Regions from separate parts of the Streptomyces sp. NPDC051567 genome, predicted to be linked through region 2. Evidence: riboswitches for the same ligand, from Rfam matches in the RefSeq annotation. Region 2 holds a riboswitch; each other region holds the start of a gene.
What was found. Region 2 has a riboswitch for cobalamin ahead of ACIA5F_RS02805 (ribonucleoside-diphosphate reductase subunit alpha). Riboswitches for the same ligand answer to the same signal wherever they lie in the genome.

Region 1 (4,537 bases), on a different contig from region 2:
GCCGGGCCGGGAGAGGCGGCCGGGCCGGGAGAGGCGGCCGGGCCGGGAGGGACGCGGTGGCGGGTGTCCCTCCCGGCCGGTGTACGTCCCTCCCGGCCAGGGGTCAGACGCCCCGGCGCAGGGCGATGGTGTCACCCACGGCGACGGCCGTGGAGCGGTCCGCGCCCGCGAAGGCGGAGCCGTCGATGCTGACCTTCCAGGTCGAAGCACCGCTGTTGGCCTTGCCGTTGACGGCGGTGACGGCGCCGGAGCCGCCCGAGGACGGCGTCACCCCGGTGACGCAGCCGGACGGCGTCGCGGCCGTGGTGGCGGCGGTGAGGACCTCGCCGAGCGTGGTCGTGGCGCCGGTCGGGGTGACGGTGACCGAGCAGACCTTGAGGCCGCCGGCCCCGTCGTCCACGGTCAGGGCCAGCTTGGACGCCGTACCGGGGGTGAACGCGCTCTCGGCCGCCCACCGTGCGGCACCGGCCGTCACCGGGACCGGGGGCGCCGAGGTGAAACCGCCGCCCGTGACGGCGCGCAGGCCGTCGATGGAGGCGTAGGCGGAGGGCGAGGTGTCGCTCGGCAGGTACTTGAAGCCGCCGCCCGGCTTGAACTGCTGGGCGATCAGGAAGTCGACCGGGGTCCTGCCCATGGAGGTGAGGAAGTCGCCGGTCTGCGGGTTGATGCCACAGGCGTTGAGGCCGGAGACGGCCCAGCCGTTGGAGTTCGTGTTCGCGCCGAACATCCCGTTGAGGGCGCCGGTGCCGGCCACCAGCTTGCTCTTGAGGAACGCCTTGGCCTGAACGATGTCCGCGTCGGTGGCGGGCACGCCCGAGACGCACAGGGCCGCCATCGAGGCGCCCGTCATGTCGATGTCGCTCGCCGAGGCCAGCGCGGCCGGGTTGCCCTCGGCCTTGCTGAAGTTCCAGCCGCCGTCGTTGTGCTGGTTGGCGCGGATGCGGGTGGTCATCGAGTCGAGCAGGGCCTGCGGCACGCGCTGCCCGCCGGTCTGCGTCCGGGCCCCGCCCAGGGAGAGGGCCGCGAAGACCGTGCCGTTGTAGTTCCCGGACGGGCCGAAGTACCCCGCCTCGGCGTTCTGCCAGTAGCCGTAGACGTCGGCGACGAGGTTGCGGGAGGCGGAGACGCGGGCCGGGTCGATCCCGGCGGCGTACGCGTTGAGCGCACCGCGCTCGTAGTCGGTGACGACCGGGGTGGCGGAGGGCCAGCCCGCGCCGGACAGCAGGTTCCGGTAGACGGTGCGCGCGTTCTTGGTCGCGTCGCCGCCGGGCGTGACGTCCACCGCGGCGGTGCCCGCGGCGGCGAAGACGCTGAAGGCCCACTCGTTGGAGAGACCGGAGCCCGCGTACGAACCGTCGGCGGCCTGGAGGGACTTGAGGTAGGAGACGCCGTTGGTCTTCGAGGTCGCGATCTGCGCGGGCGAGGAGGTGGCCGCGGCGGGCGGCACGGTGAGCGCGAAAGCGCCGAGGACGGCGGGTATCGCCAGTGCGGCGCGACGGGCGGTACGGGGACGGGACATGGCCTGCTCCTGAGCTGAGGGACGGCCGGACACACCCCGCCGCAGCCGCGGCTCCGGAGGCGGTGGCCGCCGTCCGAACGCGTGGTACGGCTTCCTTCGATCACTGCCGCCTGGGCATTCGGGCTCGGTGAACGGCCCCCTGCCGTTCCCACACCGCTGCGCGTCAGCCCCGGATTCGCACCGGGTTCCCCCACGTGGCAGCCCCGGACGCTACCGGAGGGATCATGGGCGCGCCAGCCTGCCCGCAGGCCCCGGGCCCGTGGCGGCGGGTGGGGTTCCGGCCACCTTGACGCTGTCTTCGGCCGCGTGTTTCACTCCGTCTGATAAGCACTCAACTCCAGGGGAAGCCGGTCTGAATCCGGCGCTGACCCGCAACCGTGTGCCCGTACAGAGTGCGGGCGAGCCGGAATGCCTGGAGTCAGGTCATGCAGCTCATACAGCGAGAGAACGCCGTCGCGGACTACGGCGTGGTCCGACCGGCTCCCCCACGGCATCCGCCGTGCGCGGGGGCCCGATGTGCCACGCTCTGCCCGCCCGGACGACACGAGGGGCCGTGGTGGGTACCGCAGAGCAGACAGTCCGGCGCAGGGGCGGGCGGCGATGGCCGTGCCTCGTAGCGGCGGTACTCCTCACCTTCGGCACGGGCGTTGCCTTCGTCACAGTGACACCGGCCGCCGCCGACCCCCTCGACCCGTGCACGGCGACGCGGGGCGCGGTCGTCGCCGTCGACTTCGGCCCCTTCGGCGGCAAGGTCGAGCGGGGCTGCGACCCGACGCCGACCACCGGCTACGAACTGCTCCACGAGGCCGGGTTCCGCACCACGGGCACCGAGCACGACGGCCCCGCCTTCATCTGCCGCATCGGCTACGGCCCCTTCGCCGCCGGGACGCGGTACCCGACCCCCGACGAGGAGGACTGCGTCCTCACCCCGCAGGCCACGGCCTACTGGTCGTACTGGGTGGCCTCCCCGGGCCAGGCCGACTGGAGCTACAGCCGGTACGGCGCCATGGACCGCGTGCCGAAGGACGGCGACGTCGACGCCTGGGTGTTCGGCGGCACCGATGTGGGCGGGTCGACGGGCAGGCCCTCCTTCACCCCCGACCAGGTGCGCGCGGGCGGCGACGCCCCCGGGCCGGACCCCACGACCAGCCCCACCCCCGGGCCGCCCGTCCCGGGCCGCGAGATCGACGTCCCCGCCGCCGCCCGGTGGCTGACGGGACGGCTCACCGACGGCGAACGCGTCGTCGACGAGGGCGCGGACGCCCCCCACCACTTCCTCACCACCGAGGCCGCCTACGCGCTGGCCGCGGCGGAGGGCGGGAGCCCGGCCCTCGACCGGATCACCGCCTTCCTGGCGGCGGAGACCGACGCGTACGCCTACCCGGCCGGCCCGGACCGGGCACCCGACGCGAACGCCGCCGGCCGCCTCGCGCTGCTCGCCGAGGTCACCGGGGGCGACCCGCGCGCCTTCGGCGGACGCGACCTGATCGGCGACCTGGTGAAGAACGTCTGTCCCGCCGGCCCGGAGAGCGGGTCCACGCCCGGCTGCACCGGCAAGGGCGACTTCCTGGACGCGGGCCACGCGGACGGCCAGGCGCTGGCCCTGCTGGCCGTCCTGCGCGCGGGCGTCACCCCGCCGGCCGAGGCCGTGACCCGGCTGACCCAGCTCCAGTGCGCGGACGGCGGCATCACCTCCCTCCTGATCCGGCCGGGCGAGAACTGTGACCCGGACCCGGCGACCACCGCGCTCGTCTCCCTCGTGCTGCGGCACGCGGGCGGGCAGGACGCGACGGTGTCGAAGGCCCGGAGCTACCTCACGCTGGCCCAGCGCCCCGACGGCGGTTTCCCCGGCTACACGGACGCCACCACGGGCTCCGTCATCGCCACCGCCTACGCGGCCCAGGCCCTGCGGGCCCTCGGCGACACCGTCCGGGCCGACGCGGCCGTCTCCTGGCTCTCCGGGCAGCAGCTCACGGACGGCGGCTTCGGCTTCGAGGAGGGGCTCCCGGACCCGGCCTTCTACCCCACGACCACGGCCGTCCTCGCGGGCCGGGACACCAGCCTGGTCACCCTGACCACGAAGACCCCCGAACCGACCCGGCCGCCCACGACGCCTCCGACGACTCCGCCCACCGACCCGCCGACCACACCCCCGACCGGCCCGCCCACGACGCCTCCCACCACTGCGCCGACCGTCCCGGCCGGTGAGCGTCCCGATCTCGGGCGGGGTGTCACCTACCTCACCGGCCCGGTCCTCAAGCAGGGCCGGTACTACGAGTCCAGCCCGGGTTTCGCCGACTTCGGTCTCACGATCGACGGCGCCTACGCGCTGGCCGCGACCGGCCGCGACGACAACAGGCTGCGCGCCGTCGTGGACTTCCTCGACAAGGGCGGCAAGGACGGCACGGGCCGCGGGGTCCACGACTGGACCGGTGTCGGCCGCAGGACCGCGGGCGGCGGGTCGATCGGCAAGACCGCCCTGCTGGCCCAGACCGTCGGCCGCGACCCGCGCGCCTTCGGCGGCCAGGACCTGATCGCCGCCCTGGACAAGGGCATCTGCACGGCGCCCAGCGAGAAGCCGGACCGCAGGTGCGCGGCGCCGGGCAACTACTCCTACACGCCCTCGGTGTTCGGGCAGGCGCTGGGCGTCACGGCGCAGTTGCGGGCGGGCGAGAGGCGGGCCGCCACCGCACCGGTCGCGTACCTGGCCGGTCTCCAGCAGTCCACGGGAGCCTGGCCGAGCCAGATCCCGTCCACGGGCGACTCCGACGTGGACTCCACCGCGATCGCCGCCATGGCCCTCGACCTGGTCCCCGACGCGAAGGCGCAGGGCGCCGTGGACACCGCGCTCGCCTGGATCGCCTCCCGGCAGCTCGCGAACGGCGGCTTCCCCGGCGCCGCGGGCGACTCGGTGAACTCCGCGGCCCTGGCCGTGCAGGCGCTCTCCCTGGACGTGCCGAAGTACGGTGCGCGGATCGCCGGGGCGCTGGGGTTCCTGGCCTCGCAGCAGAACCCGGA
Region 2 (4,537 bases):
GGTAGGTGTCGAGCAGCGTCAGGTAGAACTGGACGTGCACGGCCTCCTCGAAGAGCTGGCGGCTCAGGTAGAGCCGGGCCTCCGGGGAGTTGATGTGCTTGTACAGGGTCAGCACGAGGTTGTTCGAGACGATCGAGTCGCCCGTCGCGAAGAACGCGACGAGACGGCCGATCATGTGCTGCTCACCGGGCGTCAGCTTGGCGAGGTCGGCCACGTCCGAGTGGAGGTCGACCTCCTCCACGGTCCAGGTGTTCTTGATCGCGTCCCGGTAGCGCTCGTAGAAGTCCGGGTAGCGCATGGGACGCAGGGTCAGTTCGAAGCCCGGGTCGAGCAGGTTCTTCTTCTTGTTGTCAGTGGTGCTCATTACTGGCATGCCTCGCAGGACTCGGGGTTCTCAAGGGAGCAGGCGAGCGCCTCCGCGTCGGCGGCGGCCTGCGGGAGCACCGCGGGGGCGGCGGCCTGCGCGGCCCTGGCGATCTTCGTCGCCGGGCGCGAGCGCAGGTAGTAGGTCGTCTTCAGACCCATCTTCCAGGCGTACGCGTACATCGAGCTGAGCTTGCCGATGGTGGGCGTCTCCAGGAACAGGTTCAGCGACTGCGACTGGTCGAGGAACGGCGTACGGTCCGCCGCCATGTCGATCAGGCCGCGCTGCGGGATCTCCCACGCCGTGCGGTACAGCTCGCGCACCTCGGCCGGAATCCAGCCGAATCCCTGCACCGAGCCGCTGGCGTCGCGCAGCGCCTCGCGGGTCTGGGCGTCCCAGACGCCGAGCTGCTTCAGCTCGTTCACCAGGTAGGCGTTGACCTGGAGGAACTCACCGCTGAGCGTCTCGCGCTTGAAGAGGTTGGAGACCTGCGGCTCGATGCACTCGTACACACCGGCGATCGAGGCGATCGTCGCGGTCGGGGCGATGGCCAGCAGCAGCGAGTTGCGCATGCCGGTCGTGGCGATCCGGGTGCGCAGCGCGTCCCAGCGCTCCGGCCAGTTCAGCTCGACCTGGTAGTGGTCCGGGTGCAGGACGCCGCGGGCGGTACGGGTCTGCTCCCAGGCCGGGAGCGGGCCGCTGCGCTCGGCGAGGTCGCAGGACGCCTCGTAGGCGGCGAGCATGACGCGCTCGGAGAGCTTGGTCGACAGTGCCTTCGCCTCGGGGGAGTCGAAGGGCAGCCGCAGCTTGAAGAAGACGTCCTGGAGGCCCATCGCGCCCAGGCCCACCGGCCGCCAGCGGGAGTTGGAGCGCCCGGCCTGCTCGGTCGGGTAGAAGTTGATGTCCACGACGCGGTCGAGGAAGGTCACGGCGGTGCGGACGGTCTCGTCCAGCCGCTCCCAGTCGATCTCCCCGTCGACGACGAAGGCGCCCAGGTTGACCGAGCCGAGGTTGCAGACGGCGGTCTCGCCGTCGTTGGTGACCTCGATGATCTCGGTGCAGAGGTTGGAGGAGTGGACGACCGCGCCCGGCTCGGCGGTCTGGTTCGCCGTCCGGTTGGAGGCGTCCTTGAAGGTCATCCAGCCCTGGCCGGTCTGGGCGAGGGTGCGCATCATCCGGCCGTACAGGTCACGGGCGGGGATGGTCTTGCGGGCGAGCCCGTCGGCCTCGGCCTTGCGGTAGGCGGCGTCGAACTCGTCGCCCCACAGGTCGACCAGCTCGGGCACGTCGGCGGGGGAGAACAGCGACCAGTCGGCGTCGGAGTTCACGCGGCGCATGAACTCGTCCGGCACCCAGTGGGCCAGGTTCAGGTTGTGGGTGCGGCGCTGGTCCTCACCCGTGTTGTCGCGGAGCTCCAGGAACTCCTCGATGTCCGCGTGCCAGGTCTCCAGGTAGACGGCGGCGGCGCCCTTGCGACGGCCGCCCTGGTTCACGGCGGCGACGGAGGCGTCGAGGGTCTTCAGGAACGGCACGATGCCGTTGGAGTGCCCGTTGGTGCCACGGATCAGCGAGCCGCGGGCGCGGATGCGGGAGTACGAGAGACCGATGCCGCCGGCGTGCTTGGAGAGGCGGGCGACCTGGTGGTAGCGGTCGTAGATCGAGTCCAGCTCGTCCAGCGGGGAGTCCAGCAGGTAGCAGGAGGACATCTGCGGGTGCCGGGTGCCCGAGTTGAAGAGCGTGGGGGAGGACGGCAGGTAGTCGAGGCGGCTCATCAGCCGGTACAGCGAGGCCACTTCCTCGACGGCGCGGACGCTGTCGTCCTCCGCGAGACCGCAGGCCACGCGCAGCATGAAGAACTGCGGGGTCTCCACGACCTGGCGGGTGATCGGGTGGCGCAGCAGGTAGCGGCTGTGCAGGGTGCGCAGGCCGAAGAAGCCGAAGCGGTCGTCGGCGCCCTCGGCGAGCGTCAGCTCGACCAGCGAGTCCAGGCGGTTCGCGTGGGTCCGGACGAACTCCGCCGTGCGGTCGGCGATGAGCCCCTCGCGGTGGCCGACCTCGACGGAGGCGGAGAAGGAGGTGGCCCCCTGGCCGGCGGCCTCGTCGGCGACGGCCAGCGTCAGCAGCCGGGCGGCGAGCCGGGAGTACGCCGGGTCCTCCGAGATCAGACCGGCGGAGGCCTCGGTGGCCAGCCCGCGCAGCTCGGCCTCGTCCGCGACGGAGCTGCGCCCGCGCAGGGCGGCGGCGGCGACCCGGCCGGGGTCGGTGTCGGGGAGGTCGGCGGTCAGCTCGGTGAGGGTACGCAGCAGCGCGGCCCCGGGCCCCCCGGGCTCGGCCGAGGTCTCGGAGTGGGCGGACTCGGCGCGCGGTGCGGCAGGCGCGATGGTCACGGGGGGAGCTCTCCCTCGCTCGGCCCGGTCATCGGCGGGGCGGGGCGCGGGCAGGCGCACGCGGGCTCGCAGGTGCGCCGCCCCGAGGGGCGGTCCGTACGTGCGCCGCATGGCGTCCACCGGCCCAACCGCGAGGCCCGGACATATCGGCACCCGGTTCGGTCGAGCCGGGCGCGCTGTCGGCAGGTCCTCGGACTGCGGTTACACCAATGGGTGTACTTCATACCGTTGCGGGACAGTTCCGGATTCGCACCGGATTCCCCTGCGGCGACAGCAGCCATGAGCATACATGTGGGGGCGACCTCATGCGGTAGCCCCCACATGTTGTGTCGGCGTGGCTACAACTTCAACCGATAGGTGAGCAAGGTGATGCCGGGTACGGGGGCCCAGTCCCGCTCCGGGGTCCGGGTGAAACCGAGCCGTCCGTAGATCCGGTGGGCCCCGAGCATGGCCTCCTGGGTGGAGAGCACCAGGTGTGTGACCCCCTCCAGGGCCCGTGCGAGGTCCACGCAGACGCGCACCAGGGCCTCGCCCGCACCCCGCCCACGGGCCTCCCGGGCGACGGCCAGCATCCGGAACTCGGCCTCGCCCGGACCCGCGATGTCGGCCAGCGGGCTCCCGGGTGCGGCGAAGGTCACCCCGCCGAGGACCCGCCCGCCGTCCAGGGCGACGAGCACCCGCGCGTCCGGGTCCGCGGCCCGGCCGGCGACGGCGCGCAGCTCGCCGAGGTAGCCGTCGTCCTCGCCCGAGCGCAGCAGCCCGTCACCCAGGTACGCCCCCGCGGTGATCTCTCCCAGCTCTTCGTACTCGGCGGGCAGCGCCGCCCTGATCACTATGTCCATGCGGTGAGTGTTCCAGCCGCGGTGCGCGTGCCGGACGGGCCGCCGCCCCGGGCCGCCCCCGCCGGGTGCGCCGCAGGCCCCCGCCGGGTGCGGCGGGGGCCTGCGGCATGCCTGAGGACGTCGTTCAGCAGCAGCGGAAGCCCTCGCGGGGGTCCGCCTCGCGGGCGTCCGTGCGGGCGCGTTCGAAGGCCCGGCGGGTCAGGACCTGGGCCTGCGGGTCGTGGGAGCGCGTGTGGGCGACGTACCGGTCGTACGCGGCCTCGCCCGAGAACTCGCGGACGTAGAACCGGGCCGTCGCCAGCGCCCGGCGCACGCGTGCCGCCGTGCGCCCCTTCCCCGCGCCGCGCGGACGCCCGGCCCCGCGCGCGCTGACGGCCTCGCGCCCGCGCACGTCGTCGGTTCCGCGCCCGCTCATGACGCCGCGGGCTCCTTCACGCGCCCGCCGCCCGGTTCGAGACCCGCCGCGGCCAGCTCGGCCTTCTCCTCGGCGGTCGCGAAGAGCCCGGCCGGGGCGACGATCTTCGACTCGGTCCACGGGACCTCGGAGAGCTTGACGGTCTCCGGGCGGGCGATGGCCTTGAAGCAGGTCCGGGCCGCGTCCACCAGCACGATGACGATCAGGACCGCGAACAGCACCGACAGCACCCCGTCCACGGTGGCGTTGGTGACCACGGTGTGCATCTCGTCCATGGTCTTCGCGGGCGGCAGCACCTTGTCGGCGTCGATCCCGGCCTGGTACTTGTCGCGCTGCGCGAAGAAGCCGACCTTCACGTCCTCCGAGAAGATCTTCTGATAACTCGCGGTGAGCGTGACCGCCACGTCCCACGCCAGCGGGACGCCCGTCACCCACGCCCACTTGAGCCGCCCGGACTTGACCAGCAGCGTGGTGCAGACGGCCAGGGCGACCGCCGCGAGGAGCTGGTTCGCGATCCCGAACAGCGGGA
Region 3 (4,537 bases), on a different contig from region 2:
TCAACGCGCCGGGCCTCGCCCCGGTTCCCGACCACCTGTGGCGGTCCCTGCTGGCCCGGACGGACCCCGAGGACGCCTACGAGATGGGGCTCGCCGCCCACCGGGAAGGGCGGCTGGCCCGCGCCGCCGAGGCCCTCGCCCGGGCCCGGCGCTCCGGCCTGACCGGCGCGGAACTGCCGCTGGCCGTCGCGGTCGGCGACGCCGGACACCCGCGCCGGGCCGCCGCCGACCTCGCCGGGATCGCCCGGCGGCGCGAGGTCCGGCTCGGCCCCCACCACCCCGACACCCTCGCCGCCCGCCACCACCTCGCCTTCTTCACCGGTGAGGCGGGCAGCGCCCGGGCCGCCGCCGCCCGGTTCACCGCCCTGGCGGCCGATGCCGTGGCCGCGCTGGGACCCGGCCACCCCGACACCCTCGCCGCCCGCCACCAGTTGGCGTACTTCACCGGCCAGGCGGGCGACCGCCGGTCGGCCGCCCGGCAACTGGAGGCGCTGCTGAGCGACCGGCTCCGCCTCCAGGGCCCGTCCCACCCGCAGAGCCTGGCCGTCCGGCGCGGCCTGCTCTGGTTCCGGCCCGCGGACCCCGCCGACTCCACGGAGCTGGAGCGGCAGTTGGCCGGGCTGCTCGCGGACACCGAACGCGCGCTCGGCCCCGACGACCCGCACACCCTGGCGGTCCGTGGCAGCCGGGCCGCCCTCGTGGCGCGCACGGGCCGGGCCGCCGAGGCCGAACGGGCCTGGGCCGCTCTGGTGGCCGACCGGACCCGGGTCCTCGGCCCCGACCACCCGCACGTCGTCCACACCCGGCTGGAACGGGCCCGGGCCCTGGCCGCCGGGGGACGGCGCGCGGAAGCCGGCGCGCTGGCGGCCCGTGTCCTCGCCGAGGCCACGCCGTTCCTCGAACCGGGCCACCCCCACCTGCGCCTCGCCCGCGAACTCGACGCCGCGTTCCGGGCGCCCGACCCGGGGCCCGCCCGGCCCCGGCGGTGACGGCCGGACGGACGACCGGCCGGCCGGAGGGAAGCCGGGGGGCGGCCGGGGTCCGCCGGCGCGGCCACGCGCTACGGGGCCGCCGCCTCCCCGGCCGTGCTGCCCAGCAGGGCGATCTCCCGCGCCGACAGCCGTAGCGCACCGGCGGCGATGTTCTCGTCCAGGTGGTCCGGGTTCCCGGTGCCCGGGATCGCCAGGACGTGCGGTCCCCGGCTCAGCGTCCACGCGAGGCGCACCTGCGCCGTCGACACCCCGTGGGCCTCGGCCACGGCCCGCACCCGTGCCCCGTCCGGCGCGACCACGCCCGCGTCCTCGCCCGCGCCCGCGATGGCGTAGAAGGGGACGAAGGCGATCCGCTGCCGCGCGCACGCGTCCACGAAGGCGTGGTCCTCGGCCGGGGAACCGATCCCGTAAGGGTTCTGCACGCACACCACGGGCGCGATGGCCAGGGCCTCGGCGAGGTGGTCGGGCCGGGCGTTGGAGATTCCCAGGTGCCGGATCAGTCCGGCCGCGCGGAGTTCGGCCAGCGCCCCGAAGTGCTCGGCGACCGAACCGGTCGTCTCCCGGCGCGGGACGCGCAGGTTGACGACGTCCAGGTGGTCCCGGCCCAACTGGCGCAGGTTCTCCTCCACCTGCCCCCGCAACTGCCCCGGCCCGGCCCACCACCACTCCCCGGCTGGGTCGCGTCCCGGCCCGACCTTGGTGGTGATGACGAGCTCGTCGGCGTACGGGGCGAGGGCCCGGTTGATCAGTTCGTTGGCGGAGCGGAGGGCGGAGAAGTAGAACGCGGCGGTGTCGATGTGGTTCACGCCCCGCTCGACGGCCCGGCGCAGCAGGCCCGTCATCCGCTCGCGGTCGCTGGGCGAACCGTCGGCGCGACGGGTCAGCCGCATCGTGCCGAGGCCGATCCGGTTGACGGTCAGGTCGCCGAGCCGCCACGTACCCGCGACGGCCGCGGTGACCGGGGCGGTCCGGGCCGCCCGGGCGGCCGTCTTCGAGGCAGGGTCCGGGGGGAAGCCCGAGGGGAGGTCCGAGGCGAGGTCCGAGGTCATGGGGCACTCTCGCACGGACACCGGAGCACCCCGCAAGGTCTCCCACCGCTCCCCGGCCGTGCCGTGATCCCGCCCCCGTCGTCGGGTTCCCTCCACGGGGTCCGTCGGCTTCCGTCCGCGCGGCGGGTACCGCACGTGGCACCCGCCGCGCGGCGCGTACGTGGAGGACGCCGCCGGGCCGGGTCGTCTTCCGCGGCCCGGCGGCGCCGGTCGGTGGCCGCGCGGGCCGCGGTCGGCGAGGGGCGTCAACTCGTCGGCCGTGCGGTGCGTTTCGCGCGCGCGGCGGCGCAGGGCAGATCCCTCCGCGGACGCGGGAGGAACACACGGGAGCGCGTTCGCCGTGCGAACGGAAACTATTGGTCTGGACCACGATGGTCAAGTGGGCGGTCCGGGGACGGCTCGACGGAACCCGGGACTCCGGTGGACCCGGCCGGACCCCGCGGCGGCCCCGACGGCGACGACCACGGCGGCCCCGGCGGGCACCGACCCGGCCGCAGGCCGGTGACGTGCGGACATCTGGCAGACTGACCGCGTCAACCCAGGCGGTGCAGGACAGGAAACCGGTGCGATTCCGGTGCGGTCCCGCCACTGTGACCGGTACACCCTCGCGGGAACCGGGAGTCAGACACTGACGCACCGCCCCTTCCCTTCGACCGGGGACGTGGACTCCCCGGAGAGGCCACGCCATGTCGCGTTCCCGCGCCGCCCTGCGCGCGCTCGTCCCCGCCGCGCTCCTCATACCCCTGGCCGCCTGCGTCGCCTCACCCGCCCCGTCCGGCACGGCCGCGGGAGCGAGCGCCGCACCCGGGTTCCCGTACACCGTCACCAACTGCGGTGTGAGCAGCACCTACCAGGCCCCGCCCCGGCGCGCCGTCACCATGAACCAGCACGCCACCGAGATCCTGCTGGCCCTCGGCCTGGAGGACCGGATCGTCGGCTCCGCCTACCTCGACGACGCCGTGCTGCCCGCCTACCGGCCCGCCTACGACAAGATCAAGGTGCTGGCCAAGGAGTACCCCTCCAAGGAGATCCTGCTCGGCGCCGACCCGGACTTCGTGTACGGGGGCTACTCCAGCGCCTTCGACAAGGCACAGGGCCGCGACCGCGAAGGTCTCGCCAAGTCCGGCATCAACTCCCGGCTCAACGTGGAGTACTGCACCGGGGGCCGAGTCGGCCTCGACCAGCTCAAGACCGAGATCACCGAGGTCGCGCGGACCTTCGGCGTGCCCGAGCGCGGCGAGAAGCTCATCGGGGAGGAGCAGCGCCGGATCGACGCCGTGGCCGCCCGGGTCAAGGACAAGCCCCGGCCGTCCGTCTTCGTCTACGACTCCGGCGAGGCGTCCGCCTCCACCTCCGGCGGCACCGGCATCGGCAACGAGATCGTCTCGCTGGCGGGCGGGACGAACGTCTTCGCCGACCTCCAGGACACCTTCGGTGACGTGTCGTGGGAGAAGGTCATCGAGCGGGCCCCCGAGATCGTCCTCATCTACGACTACGGCGGCACCACCGTCGAAGCCAAGAAGCAGCGCCTGTTGAACGACCCGGCCCTCGCCCAGGTTCCCGCGATCAGGAACCAGCGGTTCGTCGTCCTGCCGCTGTCCTCGGCCGTCCTGGGAGTGCGCGTCGCCGACGCCGTCGAGTCCCTGGGCGGCCAGCTCCACCCCGCCGCCACGTGAGGCGGCACCACCGCACACCGGCCGTCCTCGTCCTGCTCGCCGCGGCGCTCGTCGCCTCCGCCGTCGCCGGCCTGGCCCTGGGGGCCGTACGGATCACCCCCGGCCAGGTGCTCGACATCGTCCTCGGTGGGCTGACGGGCGACCGGCCGACCGGTGCCTTCGCCTCCATCGTGTGGGACGTGCGCATGCCACGCGTCCTCCTCGGGGCGGTCGTCGGCGCCGGGCTCGCCGTCGCGGGCACCGTGCTGCAGGCCCTCGTCCGCAACCCGCTCGCGGACCCCTTCCTGCTCGGTGCCTCCTCCGGGGCCTCGACGGGAGCCGTCCTGGTGATCGTCTTCGGCTCGGGCACGGCAGCCGGGGCCGGGGCCGGGGCGGCGGGGGCCGCCGGGCTGCTCGGCGGGATGGGCGTGCCGTTCGCCGCGTTCGCCGGATCGGCGTTCGCCCTCGTCGCCGTCTATGCCATGGCCCGGCGCGGCGGCACCATGACCACCGGCCGGCTGATCCTCGCCGGGGTCGCCGTCCAGTACATCCTGTCCGCCCTGACCAGTCTGGTCCTGGTGCTCGCCGCCCACCCCGACCAGATCCGCACCGTCCTCTTCTGGACCCTCGGCGGTCTCGGCGGGGCCCGCTGGGGCGAACTGGCCCTGCCCTCCGTCGTGCTGCTCGCCGGTACGGGGCTGCTCCTCGCCCTCGCCCGGCCGCTCGACCTGCTCCTCGCCGGGGAGGAGGGGGCCCGGACCCTGGGCCTGGACACCGGGCGTTTCCGCGCCGTCGTCTTCGTCCTCACCTCCCTCGTCATCGGCGTGCTCGTCGCCTACAG

Region 1: another riboswitch for cobalamin. It lies ahead of ACIA5F_RS14555 (prenyltransferase/squalene oxidase repeat-containing protein); the one in region 2 lies ahead of ACIA5F_RS02805 (ribonucleoside-diphosphate reductase subunit alpha).
Region 3: another riboswitch for cobalamin. It lies ahead of ACIA5F_RS06455 (ABC transporter substrate-binding protein); the one in region 2 lies ahead of ACIA5F_RS02805 (ribonucleoside-diphosphate reductase subunit alpha).

Annotation. Positions count from the first base shown of each region.
Region 1 covers NZ_JBITDK010000010.1:185,655-190,191, reverse strand. The annotation lists gene ACIA5F_RS14560 (hypothetical protein) at 104-1,519, opposite strand; cobalamin riboswitch at 1,632-1,710, opposite strand; cobalamin riboswitch at 1,817-1,954, shown strand; gene ACIA5F_RS14555 (prenyltransferase/squalene oxidase repeat-containing protein) at 2,076-4,537, shown strand, end outside.
Region 2 covers NZ_JBITDK010000002.1:146,924-151,460, reverse strand. The annotation lists gene ACIA5F_RS02810 (ribonucleotide-diphosphate reductase subunit beta) at 1-364, opposite strand, end outside; gene ACIA5F_RS02805 (ribonucleoside-diphosphate reductase subunit alpha) at 364-2,751, opposite strand; cobalamin riboswitch at 2,915-3,048, opposite strand; gene ACIA5F_RS02800 (GNAT family N-acetyltransferase) at 3,090-3,593, opposite strand; gene ACIA5F_RS02795 (CstA-like transporter-associated (seleno)protein) at 3,718-3,906, opposite strand; gene ACIA5F_RS02790 (carbon starvation CstA family protein) at 4,005-4,537, opposite strand, start outside.
Region 3 covers NZ_JBITDK010000004.1:103,735-108,271, reverse strand. The annotation lists gene ACIA5F_RS06465 (tetratricopeptide repeat protein) at 1-989, shown strand, start outside; gene ACIA5F_RS06460 (aldo/keto reductase) at 1,061-2,041, opposite strand; cobalamin riboswitch at 2,556-2,692, shown strand; gene ACIA5F_RS06455 (ABC transporter substrate-binding protein) at 2,728-3,717, shown strand; gene ACIA5F_RS06450 (FecCD family ABC transporter permease) at 3,714-4,537, shown strand, end outside.